4 regions of the Caballeronia sp. Lep1P3 genome follow, and region 4 is predicted to be linked to each of the others. Evidence: predicted binding sites of a transcription regulator. Region 4 holds the regulator's gene; each other region holds the start of a gene.
What was found. Region 4 encodes LexA, which represses DNA repair genes until DNA is damaged. Its sites were predicted from a motif close to ACTGTATNNNNATACAGT; they were not measured.
Positions count from the first base shown of each region.

Region 1: the regulator LexA is predicted to act here: its motif matches at 1,680-1,697, upstream of LDZ27_RS20595 (DUF2471 family protein).
Region 2: the regulator LexA is predicted to act here: its motif matches at 2,216-2,233, upstream of imuA (translesion DNA synthesis-associated protein ImuA).
Region 3: the regulator LexA is predicted to act here: its motif matches at 2,081-2,098, upstream of imuA (translesion DNA synthesis-associated protein ImuA).

Region 1 is NZ_CP084266.1:1,322,583-1,327,089, reverse strand. It holds gene LDZ27_RS20600 (DUF2252 domain-containing protein) at 1-1,250, shown strand, start outside; gene LDZ27_RS20595 (DUF2471 family protein) at 1,295-1,651, opposite strand; gene LDZ27_RS20590 (CsbD family protein) at 1,899-2,087, shown strand; gene LDZ27_RS20585 (helix-turn-helix domain-containing protein) at 2,226-2,864, opposite strand; gene LDZ27_RS20580 (glycine C-acetyltransferase) at 3,019-4,221, shown strand; gene tdh (L-threonine 3-dehydrogenase) at 4,329-4,507, shown strand, end outside.
Region 2 is NZ_CP084269.1:68,928-73,434, reverse strand. It holds gene LDZ27_RS26845 (error-prone DNA polymerase) at 1-80, opposite strand, end outside; gene LDZ27_RS26840 (DNA polymerase Y family protein) at 85-1,572, opposite strand; gene imuA (translesion DNA synthesis-associated protein ImuA) at 1,496-2,203, opposite strand; gene LDZ27_RS26830 (flagellar transcriptional regulator FlhD) at 2,684-2,938, shown strand; gene flhC (flagellar transcriptional regulator FlhC) at 2,941-3,525, shown strand; gene LDZ27_RS26820 (hypothetical protein) at 3,604-3,942, opposite strand; gene LDZ27_RS26815 (hypothetical protein) at 3,996-4,400, opposite strand; gene LDZ27_RS26810 (hypothetical protein) at 4,485-4,507, opposite strand, start outside.
Region 3 is NZ_CP084265.1:1,281,353-1,285,859, reverse strand. It holds gene LDZ27_RS06040 (DNA polymerase Y family protein) at 1-1,209, opposite strand, end outside; gene imuA (translesion DNA synthesis-associated protein ImuA) at 1,154-2,017, opposite strand; rRNA gene rrf (5S ribosomal RNA) at 2,256-2,368, opposite strand; rRNA gene LDZ27_RS06025 (23S ribosomal RNA) at 2,491-4,507, opposite strand, start outside.
Region 4 is NZ_CP084265.1:1,668,614-1,673,120, forward strand. It holds gene cysT (sulfate ABC transporter permease subunit CysT) at 1-92, opposite strand, end outside; gene LDZ27_RS07820 (sulfate ABC transporter substrate-binding protein) at 197-1,243, opposite strand; gene lexA (transcriptional repressor LexA) at 1,489-2,157, shown strand; gene LDZ27_RS07830 (hypothetical protein) at 2,307-2,642, shown strand; gene LDZ27_RS07835 (DUF2939 domain-containing protein) at 2,729-3,310, shown strand; gene LDZ27_RS07840 (universal stress protein) at 3,339-3,848, opposite strand; gene nodI (nodulation factor ABC transporter ATP-binding protein NodI) at 4,167-4,507, shown strand, end outside.

The DNA of each region.
Region 1 (4,507 bases), on a different replicon from region 4:
TGGCGTCGCCGTTCGCGTTTTATCGCGGCAGCGCGATCGTGCACGCGCACGATCTGGCGGGCACACTCGACAGCGGTATCCATTTCCAGATTTGCGGCGACTGTCACCTCGCCAACTTCGGCGGCTTCGCGACGCCGGAGCGCGCGCTCGTCTTCGATCTCAACGATTTCGACGAAACTTCGCGCGGGCCGTGGGAATGGGACATCAAGCGTCTGGCCGGCAGCCTGAGCGTGGCGGGCCGGCACCTGGGTCACGGCCCGCTGAGCGCCGACGAGTGCGCGTTCGAGGCGACGCAGAGCTATCAGCGGCACATGGCCGAGTACGCCGAAATGAGCGCGCTCGACCTGTGGCACGAACGGATCACCTTTGCACGCATGCACGATCTCGCGCGCACCGACGACGGCCGTCGCCGCGTCCGTCGAGGCATCGCGCGCGCTTTGCGGCGCACGCACGGAACGATGCTGCCGAAGCTCGCCGACCGTACGGGCGACGGATGGCGCATCCGCGATGCACCGCCCGCGGTGTTTCACATTCGCGGCACAAGTTCGCTGATCGACCCCGACGACGAATGGATGGCGATGACGCACGATCGTTCGACGTTGTTCACCGCCTTGATGCGCGACTACGCCGCTTCGCTCACGCCCGAGCGCGCCGCATTGCTTGCGCAGTTCGCGCTTCAGGACGTCGCATTCAAGGTGGTGGGCGTGGGAAGCGTCGGCACGCGCTGTCTCGTGCTGTTGCTGACCGACCATCACGGCAAGCCGCTTTTTCTGCAATTGAAGGAAGCGTCGATGTCGGTCGTCGCGCGATACGCGAAGGCGGGAATCCGCGAGCGCGGCATCACGCACGATGGCTTGCGCGTCGTCCACGGGCAACGTCTGATGCAGGCGGCGAGCGATCCGTTTCTCGGCTGGGCGACAGGCGCGCTCGGACGCACCTTTTACGTGCGCCAACTGCGCGACATGAAGATATCGGTCGAACTCGAGACGCTCGACAAGGACGGCCTGCGCCGTTACGCCGGCTTATGCGGCTGGGCGCTCGCCCGCGCGCACGCGAAGGCTGGCGGCTGCGCGCCGGAGATTTCGGCGTACATCGGCAGAAGTGAGCGCTTCGCGGAGGCGCTCGTTCGGTACGGACGCGCCTGCGCACAGCAAGTCGAGCAGGACTACGAGCGGTTCCGCGCCGCGTGCCGGAGCGGCGAACTCGAGGCGCGCACCGACGCCGACATGGCTGCGGATTTCTCGCCGTGACGAAATCGACCGCAGCACGCGTCGCGAAGACGTTTCCGCGCGCATCAGTGTGCAGCGATCGCCAGTTGCGGCCGGCCTTGGCGCGCGGCGCTTTCGTAGGCATCGACCGCGAATGCGAAGACTGCCGGCAATGCGTCGGACGATGCGATATCGACGACATCGTCCGTCTCCGGGTACTGGAAGTTGTCGGGACGCGCGAATAGTTCGCGCAGCGCCGCCTCGTGCCGGCCGGCGAAACCCAGGTCCGCGACGGCTTCGGCTTCGATCGCATGCAATAGACGCCACGTCAGCGGAACGCCTTTCTCGATATAGCGCCCCGCGACTTGCCGCGTAATGCGCTCGAGGTCGCGCACGGCCCGCGCGAACTGCTTCTTGCTCAGATGCTCGCCATTCGAATCCATGTCTTCACCCCTTCTACGGTCTCGCTGTACTGTATAAATATACAGTACTGGCTCCGATGAAAATAGCGTCGCGCTGATGGCGGCCGGTGTATGTGCGATTCCGCCTACGCGCGATTCAGACATGCGCCGCTATGGAAACGGGGCCTGGGAGCGCATGCTAGAACCATGCTTCGGGTCGTCGAGTGCGCTACGCGTCCGACAACCGGAGTTCTGCGCGAACGAGCGCTGAAACTAAAGGAGAACCAGGATGAACGAAGACCAAGTGAAAGGCGTCGGCCAGCAAGTGAAGGGGAAGATCAACGAGGCAGTCGGCAAGGCGACCGACGATCCGGCGCAGGAAGCCAAGGGCGACATGCAGCAAGCCGCCGGCAAGATCCAGAAGGGCGCGGGCGATGTCCGCGAGGATGTGAAGGACAGCGTAAAGAAGAATCCGTAACTCGGATTGCCGCCGCTGGTTGGCGGCTCGGCTCGGAAGCGGGACGCCATTGCGGCGTCCCGTTTTTACTTAGCGGGGGGCGCGGGCAGCTTGATGCGCATAAAGTTCCGGCCCCGCGCTCATAGTCGCGCGACGCCTCTAACCGTGGATGACGACGAGCAGCGCCTTCGCCTCGGATCGACCCACGTTGCGGATGGCATGGCCGTCGTCGGCGGCATATCTTGCCGTTTCGCCGGCTTTGAGCCGGCGCCTCGCGCCGGAGGCCTCGACTTCGATGGCCCCGTTCAGCACCGTGACATGCTCGCGCGTCCCAGGCTCATGCGCGTTCGACGTGAGGGCCGCTCCCGGTTGCAACGTGAGCTCATACCATTCGAACTTGCCCGCCAATTCGATCGGGCCCCACACACGCAATTGATACCCACCGTTGTCGCCGTTGAGCGTCGGGATGTCGCGTGGACTCGCGACGCGGATCGCCTCTGCGGGCTTTTGCTGCGCGAACAATTGATCGAGGCTGATTCCGAGCGCGTTCGTCAGCCGCCACGCGACGGCGATCGTCGGATTCGCCTTGTCGCGCTCGATCTCCGACAGCATCGACTTTGAGACGCCGGCCGCACGCGATAAATCATCGAGCGTCAACTTGCGCTCGTTGCGCAGACGCTGAATGTGTTCTCCGACGCGCGGCGGGGCCGGCGCCGATGCCGCCGCCTCTCCCGCCGACGCTTCCGCCGACGCTTCCGCCGACGCTTCCGCCGACGCTTCCGAGCGCGAGCTTGCCATGAGTCTTTTGTTCCCTTAAAGTGTTCGATATATTGGACGAGGGTTCGAAATACCGAACCGATCCGGTTTGATCGATGCACTATAACAGGACGGAAAGACTGCGCGCCGGTTGTCCGCCGCCAGCCGGTCGGGAAAGTCCACGAGGAAGACGCCGATGAAGAACGAATTCTTGTCGCACCTGCGCGAAACCATCGAAGGCATTCGCGCGGCCGGCTTTTATAAGCAGGAACGCGTGATCGCAAGCCCGCAGTCATCGAACATCCGGCTCGCCGACGGTTCAGAAGTGTTGAACTTCTGCGCAAACAACTATCTCGGTCTTGCGGACGACCCGCGCTTGATAGAAGCCGCGAAGCAAGGATTGGACGCCGACGGTTTCGGGATGGCGTCCGTGCGTTTCATCTGCGGCACTCAGACGATCCACAAGACGCTGGAAAAGGCCATCGCGCAATTCCTCGGCACCGACGATGCCATTCTCTACTCGAGTTGCTTCGACGCAAACGGCGGGCTTTTCGAGACGCTGCTGACCGAGGACGACGCGATCATCAGCGACGAACTGAACCACGCGAGCATCATCGATGGCGTGCGCCTGTCGAAGGCGCGCCGGCTGCGCTACAAGAACAACGATCTCGCCGATCTCGAAGCGCGTCTTCAGGAAGCCGACGCCGCTGGCGCGCGCTTCAAGCTGATCGCGACGGACGGCGTCTTTTCAATGGACGGCATCATCGCCGATCTCGCCGGCATCCGCGATCTGGCCGACCGCTACGGCGCGCTCGTCATGGTGGACGACTCGCACGCCGTGGGTTTCATCGGCGAAAACGGTCGTGGCACGCCCGAACATTGCGGCGTGCTGGACCGCGTGGACATCATCACCGGCACGCTGGGCAAGGCGCTCGGCGGCGCATCGGGCGGGTACGTCGCGGGCCACGCGGAAATCATCGAACTATTGCGCCAGCGCAGCCGCCCCTATCTTTTCTCGAATACGCTCGCGCCGAGTATCGCTGCGGCTTCTTTGAAGGTGTTGGAACTGATCGCGAGCGACGAAGGCGGCGCTTTGCGCAGTCGCGTCCGCGAGAATGGCGCGCGCTTCCGCGAAAGAATGACTTCGCTAGGCTTCGACCTGATTCCCGGCGAACACCCGATCATTCCAGTGATGCTCGGCGATGCGCAACTCGCCTCCCAGATGGCAGACGACTTGCTCAACGAAGGCGTGTATGTAATCGGCTTTTCCTATCCTGTCGTGCCCAAAGGACGCGCGCGCATTCGTACCCAAATGAGCGCCGCGCATACGCCCGAACAGATAGACCGCGCCGTGGACGCGTTCGCTCGCGTCGGCCGCTCGCTGGGCGTGATCCGCTGATGCGCGGCGGACTTTATGCGCATAACACTATCAAGCGCCACCCCTGCAGTCCGAGCCATAAGCCTCTCGATCCAACTAGCCAAGACCAAACGCCAGGATCAGCCGCAATGAAAGCCCTCGCCAAACTCGAACGCGCCCCCGGTCTCACGCTCACGCGCGTGAAGCGCCCGGAAGTCGGCCACAACGATGTCCTCATCCGCATACGCAAGACTGCGATCTGCGGAACCGACATCCATATCTGGAAGTGGGACGACTGGGCGCAGAAAACCATTCCCGTGCCGATGCA
Region 2 (4,507 bases), on a different replicon from region 4:
GAGGCGCCGCGCAGGAACGTGAAGTTGGAGAAGCACTGCAACTCGGCATAGCCGGGCAGCATGGAGGTGTACACGTCCATCGCTTCAGCCGAACAGACCGTGCAGGAACCACCGAGGATCTTCTTCGGCGCGGCTGCCGACGCGCTCGCGGTAGATCCAGTAGCAGGTGTGATCGTCGGCTTCCGCGACAAAGTAATCGCGCGTGACGAGCTCGCCGCCCCACCATCCCGCTTCGACGCGCTCGCCGGGGGATACCGTGCGCAACGGACTGCCGTAGAACGGCCGGTGCTGGCGCGTCATCAACTGGATGGGCGTCTCCAGCAACCACGAGGGGCGCGGCTGGTCGCCGGGCAGAGGGCAGCCTTTGACGTCGCTTGTCACCGGCACCCAGTTCGACACGATCTCGGGCCGATGGTCGGCCATGGGCGCGGCGCGCAAGACATTCTCGTGGCCAAGACGCGCGACGAGCAACTCCATCAGCCGGTTATGGTCGGCTGCGCTGCCGCCTGGCTCGGGGAATAGGGTGTCGGACGGCGGCTCGGCCGCTTCGACGTCATTCACTTCTAGACGCACGGCGATGACCGCGGCCGCGAGCTCGACGCGCCCCAACCGTTCCTTGAGCAAGCGCGTGAGGTGTTCCTCGTGCCATGTCGGCTCGGCGAGCGCCACCTCAATCGTCGTTGGTGGCAACGCCGCGCGCCCGCGCTCATGTTCGAGTTCGATCGAGAAGCGCGTCAGCGCCAGTTGCTTGCTGGCGAGCCAACCGGTCAATTGCACGATAAGCCGCCGCGCGACAAAGAGGACGGCTTCCGCATGCTCGACGCGATCGGGCAATTCGATACGTGCGTTGAAGGACGGGGGCGTCTGGACCCATTCATACAGTTCGGGCGCTTCGCCAACTGCGCGATCGAGCGTATCCAGCAGCGCGGTACCGCAGCGCTTCTTCAGACCGGCGCGCGGCAAGCGCCGCAGGTCCGCCACGCTCGTGCATCCGAGGCCATCGAACCAGTCGGCATAGCGCCGGGCTTCGAGTACCAACAGCGCGGGAAAGCGCGGCAACTGGCGCATGAGCGAGCGAATGGAAAGTCGGTGACCGCCGCGATAACGCGCCATCAGCCACGCGCTTTGGCCGGTGGGCGCGACGCTCATCCGGACCGTGAAGCCGAAAGCCGCGAGCGAGGCGCGGATCGCGCGTCTAAGCGCGCGCACGCCACCGAATAGCCGCAAGCTCGCCGACACGTCGACCAATACCGTCTGCTCCTCAGCGATCGCAACCTGCGGGCTGAACTGCATGAGGGCGGTAGCGACGTCCGCGACGGCCTGCTGCTCCTTGAGTTCGTCCTTGTCGTGAATGCGCGCATCGGGCGCGAGCGTAAGAACGCCGCCTTTGCGCATGCCCATTCGAACACCCGCCTCGTGCGCTGCCTGATCGAGCGCGACGACACGCTCATGGTCGAGCACGACCAAGCCTAAGCTCGAGGCGAAGCCGGCAGCCTCACTCGTGGACGACCAGTTCGGCTGGAAGACTTCTCGGCTGAGGTGCGGCAGATACACGCCGATCCACACTTGCATGGCGATTCAACAGGATAGGCGAATGGGTCAGTCCAACGACAAGCGGCTCGTCACGCGCGGGGCCGCGGCGCTTAACAAACTCCAATGAAACGCTGTCACGCGCAGGGCGCACAGCAATGCGAAGCGGCGCAGGGGACGTGTCGCTCGCAGCAGCGAGCGGCCGCAGCATGAAGAACAGCGACTCGCTGGTCTGCGCGGCAAGGTGCAGGCGGCGTAGCGCTTCCGGTCGCACATGCGTTTGCCAGAAGAGCAGCGCGCCGAACGTCCCTGCGCGAAGGATCTGCTCACCCGCCCACAGCGCATCGGCGGTCTTTTGGGCGCGCACGACGTTGATCGACGTCTCAGGCAGGCCCCAGTAGGCCGCCGCTTCGGGTTGAAAGCGATGAGGGGGCTGCAGGAAAGCAATGCGCCGTTGGGCGACAGCCTTCAGCGCTGGCAGCAGCAATCGCATTTCTCCAACGCCCGGCTGCTGCACCAACAAGTCCGTCAGCGCGCCTTTGGGCCAACCGCCGCCCGGCAGTTCTGCGGCAAGCGTCTCAGATCCACACGGCACGACGTTGACGCGAGCAGACGACAGTTGCGAGCCGCGCCAAATCGATGGATGCAGGTCTTCGAGGGCCAACGCTCCCATGTTCAACCCCGTACTGTATGTTTGTACAGTAGTCTACACCATTGCGGCGGCGCTTTAGTCCCACCATATCCATCGGACAAAGTTAAGCGGTGGTAACACTGTCGCCCAATAGCCGCGGTAAAACCGTAACGAGGTAAGTGTTACGTATTCAATGCAGCTGCAATCCCCCGCAAAAAAGAACCAAGCGATGCACTGATTGAGCGAAAAGAGGTGTCTTTTCGCTGCAAACATGTGCGTGGCCCGCGTAGCGTCGACGCGCGCTCAGAAGCGCACCGCATTTTCCGACGTTTGCGACGGCGATAGTTGGTGCGGCAAAGGTTTGCGACTGTAACTTTTTGTTGCAGACGCCCCCCTTTTTAAGCAGACAATTCGCTCGCGCTGTCCCTAGGCGCTCCCGACGCTCACTACGGTCACAGCCACTTCGGTACGCCAGCCATGACACACGCCAGCCACGACCTTGCTTCCATCCGCGACTTGAACTTGTCGTACCTCACGCTCGCGCGGCGCGTTCTGGCGTCCGACCGGGAAGCAGCACAGTCGCATCTGGGGCTCTCGGTGGACATGGCGGACCTGCTGCTCAAGCTCTCGCCTGAGCAGACGCAGAAGCTTGCATCGTCGTCACAAGTGCTGTGCTTTTTTCGCATGAGCACCGATGCAATGCTGGCGGGCCTCGCCGGCCGCAGCAGCGAAGCTGACACGTCGGCCGTCGCTCACGACGCCCTTCTGGCGGCCTAAAGATGACCACGACCACGCCTTCGAAAAGCCTCGCTGCGGAAGCTGCTCAGGTCATGCGCGCGATTGCGCTGATCAAGCTCGGCGCTCGCATGCAGGTTCTTGAGTCGGAAATCCCGACGCTCTCGCGTGAGCGCCTGATTCGCCTGTACCGGGAAGTGAAGGGCGCATCGCCGCCCAAGGGCATGCTGCCGTTTTCGGAGGACTGGTACCTGACGTGGGCGCCGAACATCCACACGTCGATGTTCGCGAACGTCTATGCCTTCCTCGAAGCGAATACCGAAGGGCTGGATCGTGTCGACTTGCTGACGCGCGCCTATGCGCTGTATGCCGAGCACTTCACGATGAACGGGGAGGCGTTGCAAATGGACCTGACGCGCGCCTGGACGTATATCCGTTTCAAGGACGCCGGAATCCTCCGTCTCGCGGGCTGCACGCATTGCCGCGGAAAGTTCGTCGCGCACGCACACGAGCCGTCGCATTCGATGGTGTGCGGCATCTGCCAGCCGCCGTCGCGCGCAGGCAAGACCAAGGCGGCCGCGAAAGCAGCGCTCGAGCGCGACGCCGCTCTGCAAGCACAAGCGGCTTGACCGTTCGTCCGAAAGCGGTCTTCGGCACGTTGAAGAGCCGCAAGTTCGACTGACGTCCAGCCGCGCGGTGCTCCGCTGTTACTTCCGTCCGTCGGCGGCGAACCGGGGCGGAAAGACAATACGGCCCAAGTCATCGCGCTCAAGCGGAACGTCCGGACCGTCCAGCAGCTTCTCGACCTCTTCCACCTCAGGCAACGGCGGCCACGGCCAAGCTCCAGTCGCCCACGATGGAATCTCGGTCTGACGAACGAAGCCGAACTCCTCGGGCTCGTCCCATATGGAATCGAACGTCTCGTTGAGGATTTGCTGCATATAGGCGACGTGCTCGAGACGCATCGACCACCAGTGACGGCGAACGCGGTCTTCGCCGGCGATCACGGTGCGCGATTCGAGGTCGAGCACGAACCGGTGCTTCATGTACGGGTCGCTGGCCCATAAAGAGTCCCACTCCCCGACCGCATATCGTTGCTTCACTCCTGCCAATAGTGTCCCCATTGGTGGCGTTCGCGCGCCTCGATGGCCACCGCCATGATCTCGCCTAGGCCGAACGCTGGATTTTCACGTTTTACCGCGATGAACCGGTCGACAAGCGAAGGCGCAACCCGGAGCATGCACAACGCCTTCAACTCAATGAAGTCGAAGAGGCTAGTCATTATTGGCCGATTCGCGACTAGGGCGCTAATCTCGTGGCATAGCATCGCTTCCCGACGATCTCGCAAGCCACGTTTAGCCATCACGTCAGTAAACACTGCTCGTTGCGCGAGATTGCGATCCTCAGCAGTAGCGAATTTTCTGGAATCGATCTCCAGCAGCGCGAGGTTGATCTCGTCACCGGCAGCAATGAATTCGGAGAGCACTGGTTCTTCTTGGTACATGGCGGTGAGCGTCTTACAGTAGACCCTATTAGCGGCTGAAAACGGCCATTCTTAAGAGTTCGCCTAACAGGCGTGCTCCTCTAATCAGTCGCGCAATAGTTCCGTGA
Region 3 (4,507 bases), 390 kb from region 4:
GTCGCGCGTCGCCTGATAGGGCTCGACGGTCATCGCCGCCTCCGGCCGATGATCCTCCCGCGCGACCAGTTGCACGACGTTTTCCGCACCCAGCCGCGCGCTCAGACGCTCGAGCAATTGCGCCATCGAATCGTTATCGGAACTCGGCATCGGAAACAGCGTGTCGGATGGCGGCGCGTGCTCGCTCACTTTGTCGGCAAGCAACTTCATCTCGATGACCGGCGCGACGAGCGTCGCCTGATTCAGCTTTTCGCGCAGCAGCCAAAGGATGTGATCGGCGTCGCGCGTCGGCACCGCCCACGCAATCCTGAGCGTCGAGGTTTTGGGCGCGTGGCGCGCGGTCAGTTCGTGTTCGAGCAGCAGCGAAAATTCGCTCACTGCCGCGTGATGCGCGCTCAGCCAGCCGGCCAGTTGCAGCACGAGCCGGCGCGCCGCGAACAACAATGCCTCGGCGCTCTCGACGCGCGCCTGCAATTCCAGCCGCGCCTCGAACGATGCCGGCGCGCAAAACGCCTCGCGCGGATCGGGCGCCTGCCCGTAAGCCTGCGCGAGCCATTGCAGAATGCCCTGCCCGAATCGTCGCGCGACGCCCTTGCGCGGCAAGCGACGCAGATCGGCGAGCGTCGCGCAGCCGATCTGCTCGAACGCGTTCCCATGCGATTGCGCCGATGGCACGAGCGATACCGGCAACGCGTCGAGCGCGCGCACGAGCGTCGTCTCCTTCACGATGCGAACCCGGCGCGCCACGCGGCGCGTGCGCGCGTGCGCGAGCAGCCACGCGCCCCACGCGGTCGGCGCACAGCCCATGCGCGACGTGAAGCCGCATCCTTTCACCGTCGATGCCACTTTTGCCAGCAGCACACGCAATCCGCCGAAAAGCCGCGTGCTCGCGCCGACTTCCAGCAACACCGTATTCGCGTGCGCGAGCACGACCTTCGGCGTGAACGCGAGCAATGCCAGCGCGACCGCTTCGAGCGCGCGCTGCTCCTCGTCGATATCGGCCGATAGCAAGGTCAGTCGCGGCGCCAGCGCGAACGCGTGCGAGCGCGTGCTGCCGGGACGCACGCCCAGCCGATACGCGATGAGATCCGGCAGCAGGATGCGCGCGTGATCGGCGAGCGCGAAACACGGCTGATCGGTCTCGTGCGCGTGTTCATGAGGCGTCGGCCTCGCTCCAGGCAAAATCGAATTTGCCGATGCGGATGGCATCGATGGCGGCCTGACTGCTTCGAGCGATAAAAGCGGCAATGTCACCGCTATCCACAACATGTTTGACCTCCCGTGCTTTCCTCTGCTGGCTCGCGCGCCGCACATGTTCGGGCAACGCGGGCATCTGCAGCGGCAAGCGCAACTGCAACGGCTTTTGCAGCAGCGGACCGCGCCGCTTGATGATGTCGAGCTCCAGCATCACGACTTGCATCCATTCGCGGCGATTCATCGTCTGCGCGGTGGCCGGCAGCATCGGCTTACAGACGATGCGCAACGGCGCCGCCGAGGATTGCTTCGCCGCGTTCAGCGGACGAAATAAAAACGCCAGCGACTGCGACTCCTGGGCCGCGACCTGAAGCCGTCGCAAGGCCTCAGGTCGCGCCTTGGGCAGCCAGATCAACACGGCGCCGATGCCTTCCTGCTTCAGCGACTGTTCCGCAGCCCAGGGCACCTGATCCTCGGGCGCCTTGACCCAGACGAGCTTGTGAGGCGCGATGTGCATTGCGCGGAAAGCAGCAAAATTCGGCATCCACGGCGGCGCAACGAACACGACGGAGCGGCTTTGAACCGTCGTCAGTTCCCGGAGCGTGCGCGCGAGCAACCTTATTTCCCCGACGCCGCTCTCTTCGATCAGCAATTCGGTCACGCTGCCGGGCAGCCAGCCAGCGCCGGGCAAAACGTGATCGAGCATTCGGTAGCCGCTCGACACGACGTTCGAATGTGAGGCACTGATGTGCTCGCCTTGCCAAAGCTGCTTCTGCAAGTGAGACGTCAGTTCGAAATCGAGCAATGACAGTGCGGCGCCCATGAGTTCCCCATCTGACGGCCACAGGGTGCACTCACGCGTGAACGCGTGGCGGCCTCTGTTTGTACTGTATATTTATACAGTATTTCGAGATGAGACGGGTGGGCAGGAGAACGCCGTGATGGACGGCTTTTGAGACGGAGGGCGTGAAATTAGAGCGAGATGACGATAAGGATTTCCGCCGCTCCAACACAAAAACCCCACCTTTGTGGGGTGGGGTTTTTGTGTTGGAGCATGAGGAGCCTGACGATTACCTACTTTCACACGGGAATCCGCACTATCATCGGCGTGGAGTCGTTTCACGGTCCTGTTCGGGATGGGAAGGGGTGGGACCGACTCGCTATGGTCATCAGGCATGACGGGTTGTCGCGTCGCACGGGGGTGCGCCACGACCAATCTGGGAAGAAGTAGTGGGTAGTGACTGGTTTGGGCACAGTCGCTTACTCAACCGGCGCAGGTTAAGACACACCGGTTATAGGATCAAGCCTTACGGGCAATTAGTATCAGTTAGCTCAATGCATTACTGCACTTACACACCTGACCTATCAACGTCCTGGTCTGGAACGACCCTTCAAGGGGCTCGAAGCCCCGGGGATATCTCATCTTAAGGCGAGTTTCCCGCTTAGATGCTTTCAGCGGTTATCTCTTCCGAACATAGCTACCCGGCGATGCCACTGGCGTGACAACCGGTACACCAGAGGTTCGTCCACTCCGGTCCTCTCGTACTAGGAGCAGCCCCCTTCAAATATCCAACGCCCACGGCAGATAGGGACCAAACTGTCTCACGACGTTTTAAACCCAGCTCACGTACCTCTTTAAATGGCGAACAGCCATACCCTTGGGACCGGCTACAGCCCCAGGATGAGATGAGCCGACATCGAGGTGCCAAACACCGCCGTCGATATGAACTCTTGGGCGGTATCAGCCTGTTATCCCCAGAGTACCTTTTATCCGTTGAGCGATGGCCCTTCCATACAGAACCACCGGATCACTATGACCTGCTTTCGCACCTGCTCGACTTGTCGGTCTCGCAGTTAAGCACGCTTATGCCATTGCACTATCAGCACGATTTCCGACCGTACCTAGCGTACCTTCGTACTCCTCCGTTACACTTTGGGAGGAGACCGCCCCAGTCAAACTGCCTACCATGCACTGTCCCCGATCCGGATCACGGACCAAGGTTAGAACCTCAAACAAACCAGGGTGGTATTTCAAGGACGGCTCCACCGAAACTGGCGTTCCGGTTTCATAGCCTCCCACCTATCCTACACAGATCGGTTCAAAGTCCAATGCAAAGCTACAGTAAAGGTTCATGGGGTCTTTCCGTCTAGCCGCGGGGAGATTGCATCATCACAAACACTTCAACTTCGCTGAGTCTCGGGAGGAGACAGTGTGGCCATCGTTACGCCATTCGTGCAGGTCGGAACTTACCCGACAAGGAATTTCGCTACCTTAGGACCGTTATAGTTACGGCCGCCGTTTACCGGGACTTCAATCAAGAGCTTGCACCCCATCATTTAATCTTCCGGCACCGGGCAGGCGTCACACCCTATACGTCCACTTTCGTGTTTGCAGAGTGCTGTGTTTTTATTAAACAGTCGCAGCCACCAGTTTATTGCAACCTCTTCACCCTCCTGGCGCAGGCCAGTCAAGCTACAGAGGCGTACCTTATCCCGAAGTTACGGTACCAATTTGCCGAGTTCCTTCTCCCGAGTTCTCTCAAGCGCCTTAGAATACTCATCTCGCCCACCTGTGTCGGTTTGCGGTACGGTCATCGTTAGACTGAAGCTTAGAGGCTTTTCTTGGAACCACTTCCAATTGCTTCGCTTCCGAAGAAGCTCGCGCCACACCCTTGAATTGCGCACCCGGATTTGCCTAAGTGCCTTCTCCAATGCAGCGACCGGGACGTCCAACACCCGGACAACCTTCCGCGATCCGTCCCCCCATCGCATCTAACAATGGTGCAGGAATATTGACCTGCTTCCCATCAGCTACGCATTTCTGCCTCGCCTTAGGGGCCGACTCACCCTACGCCGATGAACGTTGCGTAGGAAACCTTGGGCTTACGGCGAGGGGGCTTTTCACCCCCTTTATCGCTACTCATGTCAGCATTCGCACTTCCGATACCTCCAGCACGCTTTTCAACGCACCTTCGCAGGCTTACGGAACGCTCTCCTACCATGCGAGTTAAACTCGCATCCGCAGCTTCGGTGACTGGCTTGAGCCCCGTTACATCTTCCGCGCAGGACGACTCGATCAGTGAGCTATTACGCTTTCTTTAAAGGGTGGCTGCTTCTAAGCCAACCTCCTGACTGTTTTAGCCTTCCCACTTCGTTTCCCACTTAGCCAATCTTTGGGACCTTAGCTGGCGGTCTGGGTTGTTTCCCTCTTGACACCGGACGTTAGCACCCGATGTCTGTCTCCCGTGATTGCACTCTTCGGTATTCGGAGTTTGCTATGGCGTAGTAATCCGCAATGGACCCCACAACCATG
Region 4 (4,507 bases):
AGCACCACGAGGCTCAGATACGCGAGCGTGATGCCGAGCGTCAAGCCGAAGCCCGGCAGTGCGCTCGGCTTGCGCAGAGTGAAAGTCGTCATCCTTGGAACGTCCTATTTCCAGTGCGCCGGGGAGCGCGTGTCGCTACGGGCTTGTGTTGCCGGCGGCGTCGTGGCGCGCCGCTCGGTTTCTCATCTGGTCGCGCTTACTGCGGCTGATAGATCGAATCGAACACGCCGCCATCCGCGAAATGCGTCTTCTGAGCCTTCGCCCAGCCGCCGAAGGTATCGTCGATGGTGTAGAGCTTGAGCTTCGGGAACTGCTTCGTGAGTTCGGCGGGCACTTTGTCCGAGCGCGGACGATAGAAATTGCGCGCGGCGATCTGCTGGCCTTCGTCGCTATAGAGATACTTCAGATATGCCTCGGCGAGCTTGCGCGTGCCGTGCTTGTCGACGACCTTGTCGACCACTGCGACCGGCGGCTCGGCCAGAATGCTCACCGACGGCACCACGATCTCGAACTTCTCCGGACCGAATTCCTTCAGTGAGAGAAACGCCTCGTTTTCCCACGCGATCAGCACGTCGCCCTGACCGCGCTGCACGAAGCTCGTCGTTGCGCCGCGCGCACCCGAGTCGAGCACGCCGGCGTTCTTGTACAGCTTCGCGACGAAATCCTTCGCCGTCTGCTCGTTGCCGCCCGGCTTGTGCTGCGCATAGGCCCACGCCGCGAGATAGTTCCAGCGCGCGCCGCCTGACGTTTTCGGGTTCGGCGTGACGATGGAGACGCCCGGCTTCGTCAGATCGTCCCAGTCCTTGATGTGCTTGGGATTGCCCTTGCGCACGAGGAAGACGATCGTCGAGGTATAGGGCGATGCGTTGTCCGGAAGACGCTTCTGCCAGTCGCCGCCGACGAGACCCTTGCTCGCGAGCGCGTCGATGTCGTAGGCGAGCGCGAGCGTCACGACGTCGGCCTGCAAGCCGTCCAGAACCGCGCGCGCCTGACCGCCCGAGCCGCCGTGCGACTGCTTGAACGTGACCGTTTCGCCGGTCTCGGCTTTCCATTTCTTCGCGAAAGCCTGGTTGAAGTCCTGATACAGCTCGCGCGTGGGATCGTAGGAGACATTCAGAAACGACGTCTCCGCATGCGCCGGAACGCTCGCCCCCACAGTCGCGCCGACGCTCGCCGCCGTCAGTGCGAGCGCCGTCAGCAGTTTCCTCGCGCTGGTTCCCAATCCCGTCCTCGTGCTTTGCATTCCCCGTTCTCCGTCTTATCGAATTGACGGATTCAGTCTAACGAGCCTCCTATATGAACAGAAATAATCGTTTTTCACTTTTTTATATCCGATGATGCTAAGGCCGCAGCGACATCTCACGAGCGATCGGCGGCGGGTGTGCGTCGGGCGCTGCGGCGAGAACTTAAAGTAAAGCTTGAAAACCGCGAAATACTGTATAAAAATACAGTCATTGTTCTTCCACCGTTGCACAGAGGCCCGAGCCAGTGACCAGAACCTCCAAACTAACCGCGCGGCAGCAGCAGGTCTTCGAATTGATCCAGCGCGCGATCGAACGCACCGGCTTTCCGCCCACGCGCGCGGAGATTGCCGCTGAATTGGGCTTCAGTTCGGCGAATTCGGCGGAAGAACACCTGCGGGCACTGGCGCGCAAGGGCGTCATCGAACTGGCGGCGGGTTCATCGCGGGGCATCCGGCTGATCGCGGAAGCGAGCCGGTCGGAGGAACTGCCGCATCAGTTCACGCTGCCGCATCCGAGCATCATGCAGTTGTCCCTGCCACTCGTCGGGCGTGTCGCGGCGGGCAGTCCTATCCTCGCCCAGGAGCACATCGCGCAGCACTACGCGTGCGATCCCGCGCTGTTCTCCAGCAAGCCGGACTATCTGCTGAAGGTGCGCGGCCTGTCCATGCGCGATGCCGGCATCCTCGACGGCGACCTGCTCGCCGTGCAAAAGCGCACGGAGGCGAAGGACGGGCAGATCGTCGTCGCGCGTATCGGCGACGACGTCACCGTGAAGCGCTGGAAGCGCCTGCCGGATGGCGTCGAACTGATCGCGGAGAACCCGGACTACGAGAACATCTTCGTGCGCTCGGGCAGCGGCGAGTTCGCGCTCGAAGGCATCGCGGTGGGCCTGATTCGCTCAGGCGAGTTTTAACGGTCGAGCGGCGACGTCGACGCAAGACGCGCCGAGAGCGTTCGCCTCACCTCACGCCACGCACGACGCGGCGCGTTTCGAATACATCGAGCATGGTCGGCAGCCGAACGCGGCTCGCCGCAGTGCGTCCTATCGTCTGGAGAGTCATGATGGAACGTTTTGCCCGTTTGCTGCCCTTCCGCCAGTTCGGCCGCCTGCGTCATCTGCGCGCGTTGATCTCCTGCGGTGCCACAGCGCGTCCGCGCGCCGAAGCCGCGCCTGATCTCTTCGACGAAATGCCGGCGCTGCCTTCGCGGCAGCCCGCGTTCGCGCGTGTATCGCTTGCTCAGCCCGTCTATGCGGAACCGGCGCCGCGTGCCCCGGTGCGCGTGTACCGCAGCGAGTCGCGGCTCATCATGGTCGGGAAGATCGGCGAAGTGTCGCGCATGATCGACCGCTGTATCGACGAGGAACGCGCGGCGCTGTCGGGCGGCACGCTCGCGTAACTTCGCGTTTGTTTAAATCGCGGGATCGTTCGCGCGTGCGTGTGGTCAATCGGAAAACCGCATCCACGAAGAGGCGCTTTCGCCGCATGTCCCGCACTACCCGTTCTATTGCCGTCAGCCTTGCGGTTCTTGCGCTCGTCGCCGCGCTCGGACTGGTGTACGCGTCGCCGTATATCGCGTTGGAGCGCGTCAAGCGCGCTGCCGATGCGCGCGACGCGCAGACCGTCAATGAGTACGTCGACTTTCCGGCGCTGCGCACGAGCCTGAAGGATCAGGTCGCGGCGCTCCTGACCCGGCGCATCGATGTGCAGAAGAACGGCAATCCGCTCGCCATCATCGGCGCGATGATCGGCGCGGCGCTCGTCGGGCCGCTAGTGGACTCATATGCGACGCCGGACGGCGTAGCCGCCATTCTCAATGGCATCCCGCCTCGCGGCGAGCCCGGCGAACGGCCGCCCGCGCCACGGCAAACCGATAGCCCGACAACCGCCGGCAGCGCGCCAGGAATTGACGCGGAGCAACCGCCGCAAACGACGGCCGGATATCGCGACATCGACACGTTCGTGGTGACGTATCAGCACGGCGTCGGCGATGCCCGCTATTCAGCCATCTTTCATCGCAGCGGTCTGATTTCGTGGAAGCTCGTCGCCGTCGATCTCAACGGCTGACGCGCCTCCGAACGCACGCGCGAACGGCTCACGCGCCGGCTTCGGCCTTCACCGGCTTGGCCGCGTAAGCCGCCTCGTCTTCCGCTTCGGCGGATTCTCCGGCCTGGCAGACGGCCACGAGAATGCTGCACGAGACGCGGTCGAGCAAGGGCGTGTTGCCCGCGCCCATCCACCATCGCGCGAGTCCGCTGCGGCAGCGATGCCCCACGACGACGAGATCCACCTTGAGGTTTTCGGCCAGCGCCGCGATCTCGTCGATCGGATGCCCGAACGCGAAGTGCCCTTGCGCCTGCAAGCCGCGCTCGCGCAGCCATTCGACGCCCTCCTGCAGGATGTCCCGCGCGGCGTCCTCGAAACGCCCGCAGGCCACGTCGGTCAAGAGCCCGGCGCTTTGCGCAATGCTCGAGCGCATGTCCACGACCGCGAGGACGTGCGTTTCGGCGTTGAGATCGAGCGCAAGATTAGCGCCCTGACGCAGTGCCTTGCGGCCTTCTCTGGAGCCGTCGTAGCACAGCAGAATCTTTCTGTAACTTGTCATCATGCCTCCCTGCCGCATCGCGGATTGACTGCGGCGTAAGCTCATCATCGTGCGCCGCGGCAGGCGTGGCAACGATGGAAAACGCTAACCCAATGCGAGGGCGCGCGAGACTGCCCTTTTGACGCTAGCTTGTGCCGTGCCAGATACCCGCACAGCCCCGCCTGGCAAGGCGCCGGCTACGCGTGCCGCATCGCATCGTAAGCGTCCCGCACCGATTCGACTCGCGCGCGCAGCGTGCGGTTGCATGCCGGCGTTGCCCTGGTGCATTGGATTACACTAGCCCGCTGTATTTCCCAGTCAGGCTCGGCAGGCGAACGCATGACAAACCCGAACAGGCCAATCGCAGCGGACGAAACAAGCGCGCCCGCGATCGAATTCAGCGAAGTCAGAAAACAGTACGGCTCGAGAAACGTGGTCGACGGGCTTTCGTTCGACGTGCGCCCGGGCGAATGCTTCGGCTTGCTCGGCCCGAACGGCGCCGGCAAAACGACGACGCTCAAGATGCTGCTCGGCATCACGTCGCCGGATGGCGGCGCGATCAGACTCGTCGGCGAACCGGTGCCGTCGCGGGCGCGCTTCGCCCGCGAGCGCGTCGGCGTCGTGCCGCAGTTCGACAATCTCGATCCCGATTTCACCGTCCGCGAAAATCTGCAGGTCTT